One region of the Blautia liquoris genome, then DNA from elsewhere that is predicted to be linked to it. Evidence: predicted binding sites of a transcription regulator. Region 1 holds the regulator's gene; the other holds the start of a gene.
What was found. Region 1 encodes Rex, which represses fermentation and respiration genes when NADH is low (regulators of the CRP and FNR family bind a similar motif). Its sites were predicted from a motif close to ATTGTTAANTANTTAACAAT; they were not measured.

Region 1 (3,192 bases):
CTGGTTGATAAAATAGCGGTCATGGGAAACATACAAAACTGTTCCGGTATAGTTTGACAGAGCATTTTCCAGGATCTCTTTTGATACAATATCCAGATGATTTGTGGGCTCATCGAGGATCAGAAAATTTGCCTTTGAAAGCATCAGTTTGGCGAGGGAAACCCTCCCGCGCTCGCCGCCGCTCAAACTTTTGATCGGTTTGAATACATCTTCACCGGTGAATAAAAATGCCGCCAGGACATTTCTGATCATTGTATTGTTCAGATCCGGATAGGTGTCGGAAATTTCCTCGAATACGGTCTTTTCCATATGAAGAACATGATGTTCCTGATCGTAATATCCAATCTGTACCTTGCTTCCAAGTGCGAATTTTCCTTCGTCAGGCAAAACAATCTGGTTTAATATTTTAAGAATGGTTGTTTTCCCGGTTCCGTTGTTTCCAATCAGAGCAACGCGCTCCTGACGTTTAATATCGAAATTTATGTCAGAGAATAATCTCTCACAGCCAAAACTTTTTGAAAGATGTTCGACATGCAGAACATCATTTCCGCTGGTGATTTGAGGAGTAAGCTCAATGTGCATATCATCCCGGACTTGTGAGGGTTTATCCAGACGATCGATCTTGTCAAGCATTTTCTCACGGCTTTCGGCCCGTTTAATTGATTTTTCACGGTTGAATGATTTTAACTTTTCGATTACCTCCTCCTGGTGTTTTATTTCCTGCTGCTGGTTCAGATAGGCATTCATAGCAGCATGCCGGATGAGGGCCTTTTTTTCACTGTATGAATGATAATTTCCTTCAAAGCTTAACACTTTTCCACCGTCAATTTCTATTACCTTTGTCACAACACGATCGAGAAAATAGCGGTCATGTGAGACAATCAGCACTGCTCCTGGATAATTGATCAGATAAGTTTCAAGCCAGTTGATCGAGGCCATGTCAAGATGATTCGTTGGCTCATCCAGTAGAATGATATCCGGTTTTGTGATCAATAGTTTTCCAAGAGCAACCCTGGTTTTCTGACCGCCGGAAAGTGTGGATACCAGCTTTGTAAATTCCGATTCTTCGAATCCCAGACCTTTTAAAACACCGGTTACTTCACTTCGATAGGCGTAACCATTGTGCATTTCAAAAGACTGATTTAGACGGGTATAATCTGCCATCAGTTTCTCCAGCTTCCTTTGTGAAGCATTCTTCATCTGCGTCTCAAGAGAGCGGATCTTAGCTTCCATCTCGATGAGGTTTTGCCTGGCACTCAATACCTCTTCGTAGATGGAGCGGGCACCCTTGATATCCTGATGCTGAGAAAGGTATCCGATTGATGTGTCTTTTGCCAGTACGACCTCACCTTCATCGGCTGACATATCGCGCATGATAATCTTTAACATGGTTGACTTGCCGGCTCCATTAATTCCAATCAATGCAGCCTTCTCATGGGCCTCTATATGAAAAGAGGCATTCTTTAATACCTCAGTAGTTCCAAAACTTTTGCTTATATTTTGACATGATAAAATCATTTGAAAATCTCCTTAGTATCCTTTGTACCTGCATATAGTTCTCTGCCAAGAGTCATCAGACTGCTTATAAGTATAACTCATAACTGAGCACTTAGGCAAGGATATTGCCATTTTCCTTTGACAAAGTTATACCATACCACTATAATTAATAATAGCAATTTATGGATGAACTCGGCTATGACAGGCTGATTATAGAAGTTTTATGGAGTTTTTGAGAATATATCCATTTGGAGGGAAAATAGTTGGATGAGAAATTGATTTCAAAAGCTGTGATTCGAAGGCTTCCGCGATATTACCGTTATCTGGGGGACTTACTGGATGATGGGGTAGAACGGATATCTTCGGGTGAACTCAGCAATCGGATGAAGGTAACTGCTTCACAGATCAGACAGGATCTGAATAATTTTGGCGGTTTTGGCCAGCAGGGGTACGGATACAATGTAAGATATTTATATGCTGAAATTGGTAAGATTCTCGGTTTAAATCATACACATAATATGATTATTGTGGGAGCAGGTAATCTGGGACAGGCACTTGCTAATTATAAGTCTTTTGAGAACAGTGGATTTAAAACAGTGGCGTTGTTTGATGTGAATCCGGCCGTCAAAGGCAAAAAGGTTCGAGATATTGAGATTCATATGATGAATGAACTTTCAGAATTTATTCCGGATCATCATGTTGAAATAGCTGCACTGACGCTGCCGAAATCAGAGGCAGTTTCGGTTGCTGAGAAACTGGTTGACTATGGTGTGAAGGCGATTTGGAATTTTGCCCATACAGATCTCAATCTGCTTTTGCCGGAGGATGTTGTAGTTGAAAATGTTCATCTTGCCGAAAGCTTAATGAGATTGTCATATAATCTCACGACCAAAAAGGATTCTAAGGTAGAAGAGAAGTAGGACAAACCTGCATTCGGTACCATACGGACGGTAAAAGGAGAGAGGTATGAAGAAGATAGTAACTGGAGAACAGATGAAAAAGTTGGATCAGTATACGATAAATTCCATGAAGGTACCTTCTTCTGTCCTTATGGAACGAGCGGGCCTTGCGGTTTCTGAGGCGGTTACGTGCAAAAGGTTTTCTGCTGATCGTATTCTGGTTGTCTGTGGGTGCGGAAATAATGGCGGTGATGGCGTTTGTGCTGCCCGGATTCTTCATCTGAAAGGATACAAGGTATCAGTCTTTGTAGCCGGGGATCCCAAAAAATTTAGCGAGGGGATGAGGGAACAGGTAGAAATTGCCAGAAATTATCGGATTAATTTTGTCAAAAATCCTGACTACGCGGAATATACTGTTATCGTGGATGCTGTGTTCGGTGTAGGTCTTTCACGTCCGGTCACAGGGCGGATGAGAGTGATCCTGGGTCAGATCAATGAAAGCCATGTGCCGGTCGTGGCTGTTGATATTCCCTCCGGCCTGAACAGCGATACCGGCACAGTTATGGGTATCGCTGTTCAGGCAGATGTAACAGTGACGATGGCTTATGCAAAGCCGGGGTTATTTCTTCGAGATGGACAAACCCATAGTGGCCATGTGATGGTTGCTGATATCGGTATCTATGATACAAGGCTAAAAAATCAGGATGAAGATAATTTCTGCTTTTTTCGAACAGATAAAGAGGATCTTGGCAGTCTTTTTATAAGACAGGAAAATGGTAATAAGGGAACTTTTGGC
Region 2 (3,192 bases), 870 kb from region 1:
TAAAGCATTGGCACCTATTTTTGAAGAAGCAAGCAGATATAGTCGTGAACTTGCAGCAGGAACAGGAAAGGTTTTATAATTTGAAGATTATAATTTTAGGAGGATTTCTAGGTTCCGGAAAAACCAGTGTACTGCAGCAGATGGCACATTTTTTGGTGGAACACGAAGCAAACAGCAAAGCAAATACAAAGTTTGCTATTGTTGAAAATGAAATCGGCGAAGTCGGAATCGATGATCAGGTTTTAAAAAGTGCTGGGTTCAAGGTAAGTAATATTTTTTCCGGCTGTGTCTGCTGCACTCTGAAATCCGAACTGATTAAAAGTGTAAAAGAGATCCAGGAAAAGATGAATCCTTCCTGGGTCGTAATTGAGGCGACAGGGGTGGCTTATCCTGGCAGCATAAGAAAAGCATTGACGGACAATTTAGGACTCGAAGCATATATCATAACAATTGCAGATGCCAGTAGATGGAAAAGACTTGTAAATGCTATGCAAACACTTGTCAGCGGTCAGTTGGAAGATAGTATGACAGTCTTGATTAATAAAACTGATTTGATAGAGGAAGATACTTTGGAGACTGTGAAAAGCAGTGTGGTATCCTATCATGCTTCTGTTGAGATATTTATGATATCAGCCAAACAAGGAATTCCGGCGAGTGTATTCGAAAAAATAGTAGAACATGTGAAGGAGCAACAAGATGGAAAACAAGATGGACATGGCTATGACGGAGCATAGCCATGAATCGATTCCTAGCAATGGGCATACCTGTAATCAGGGGCATATTCATACTGGAGTTGAAGCCTATATGCATGAGGGCGCTTCCGTGGTATCTGCAGAAATAGAAGCTAATAATTCTATAAAAGAAGTAAAGCAGCAACTGACGACAGACATTGAAGAGTTATCACACTGGGTAGGTATTCACAATGGTATTGTGGGACATATCAAGGCATTTATAAAAGAAGGCGGCAATGGATATATGTTGTCTAGCACGGGTAAAGATGTACAACGTAAAGAGATTTCAGAATCAGTAATTCAGATTTCGATTGCAGCCATTGTGTTCCAGGTTGATTTGAAACAAATGAAACAACAAATTGAGAAAATGCTTGAAAAATATAAATAGACGAATACTGAGTGCGGATAAAGGGACGGGGTATCGAAATCCCACCCTTTTGTTTTACGAAAACCATTTTTCTTCTTCTTTCACCAGATCTTCCCTCACCTGTAGTATAAAGATCATTGAATCATGGATCTCCTTCCCCTCGTCGAATTCCCCGTCTTTTGTACACCAGACCAGACAGATGCCGAGGATCTGATTTCGAATGGTATGATAAATGTCCAGCGGGGAACGGGTATTGAGAAACTGCCCTTCCTGCTGGCCTTTTTTTATGATCTGCAGAGTGTTTTCTTTTGTATTGTTCTCCGTTTCAGGGAAGAATGTAGTTCGGCTGTTCTGCAGATTAATCGTGATAATGGATGAAAGTATGTCAGAACCCATCTCTATGGTCCAGTCCACGGTGGGCTTAAAGATTAGCCATAGTTTCAGCCAGCAGTTATCTGTCGTGATAATCTTAGTATGATATTTTCCGGGAATCAGAATATTGTCGTAGAAGGAGTCGATGATTGCATCCTTGCTGGCGAAGTGATAATAGAAGGTTCCCCTTTGTATATCCATGGCATCGCAGATATCCTTTATGGATACGTTCTGATACCCCTTTTCTTTAAATAATTCGATTGCGGTATTGATAATGGCTGCTTTTGTTTTTGTCCCGTCGCTTGGCATGTATATTCCCCTGTCATATAAGATACCATAACTATAGCACAATAATTAAATAATGCAAATCATACCAGAAGCCTATTGACAAAATAATAACAATGGTATATAGTTATTTTATACACGTGTACAAATAAAACTATATAAGAGGTGCAAAAAAATGGGAAATCTGACAGCAATATTTCAGCCTTGGAAGATCGGGAACATGGAAATCAAGAATCGGACTGTTATGGCTGCGATGGGAATACATTCCCCGCGAATGGTAAACAATGATAACAGTTATACACAAGATGGCATCGACTACTTTGTTGAGAGAGCCAAAGGGGGAGTTGGTCTGATTGTGACCGGCGGTATGGCTGTGCAGAATAAGTATGACACAGTGGAAGGCGGGAATTGTGTACTAAATTCCGGAGATGAGTTTATTACAAACTCAAAAAAACTGACGGATGCAGTACATAAATATGGAACAAAGATTGTCTGTCAGTTAAGTGCTGCTTCTGGTCGTACGGCGCCGGTATGGTTTATGTCCGGAGACCCGATCGCACCCTGCGACGGACTTCCAAATGTATGGAAACCGGAGATTAAACACAGGGCACTTACAAAGGAAGATATCCAGATGTATTTACACGGATTTGAGGTAGGAGCAAAACTGTGTCAGGATGCAGGATTCGACGGTGTTGAAATTCATGCCATGCATGAAGGGTATTTGCTGGATCAGTTCGCATTGGCGAACATGAATACCAGAGATGATGAGTATGGCGGATCCAAACTGGAAAACCGTCTGAGATTTGCAAAAGAGATCGTCGAGCGGATTCATGCTGTATGTGGTGATGATTTCCCTGTTTTGATGCGCTATAGTGTGACATCGAAGATGAAGGGCTTTAATCAGGGGGCATTGCCCAGAGAGGAATATGACGAATTCGGTCGTTCGAGAGAAGAATCTGTAAAGGTCGCAAGGCTGCTCGAAAAATACGGGTATGCGGCTTTGGATGCAGATAATGGAACTTATGACTCCTGGTTCTGGGCACATCCCCCAGTTTATATGCCCGAACAGTGTAATCTGGACGACTGTGCATTTATCAAAAAACAGGTGAATATTCCTGTGATCTGTGCAGGACGAATGGAAGATCCCGAGGCAGATGAGAAGGCGATCCGGGAAGGCAAGGTTGATGCGATTGGTCTGGCGAGAAGTCTTCTGGCTGATCCTTACTGGCCTAAAAAAGCAGAAAATGATGATGAGGAAGATATCCGTCCCTGTATCGCATGCCACGTGGGATGCCTGCAGAGAATATTCAATATGAAAGATATGAGCTGTGCGCTGAATCCTGCCTGCTGTAATGAGAGAGCTTATGAGTTGAAACCGACGGATGCTCCAAAGCATGTAATGGTCATAGGCGGTGGCATTGCCGGAATGGAAGCGGC

Region 2: a site for Rex is predicted at 1,854-1,873, ahead of INP51_RS10805 (oxidoreductase). Genes of this name have one in related genera too.

The regions. Positions count from the first base shown of each region.
Region 1 is NZ_CP063304.1:1,497,391-1,500,582, forward strand. Features, by position in the region: gene abc-f (ribosomal protection-like ABC-F family protein) at 1-1,518, opposite strand, end outside; gene INP51_RS06830 (redox-sensing transcriptional repressor Rex) at 1,761-2,417, shown strand; gene INP51_RS06835 (NAD(P)H-hydrate dehydratase) at 2,464-3,192, shown strand, end outside.
Region 2 is NZ_CP063304.1:2,370,595-2,373,786, reverse strand. Features, by position in the region: gene INP51_RS10825 (uroporphyrinogen decarboxylase family protein) at 1-79, shown strand, start outside; gene INP51_RS10820 (GTP-binding protein) at 81-734, shown strand; gene INP51_RS10815 (hypothetical protein) at 697-1,119, shown strand; gene INP51_RS10810 (TetR/AcrR family transcriptional regulator) at 1,174-1,779, opposite strand; gene INP51_RS10805 (oxidoreductase) at 1,931-3,192, shown strand, end outside.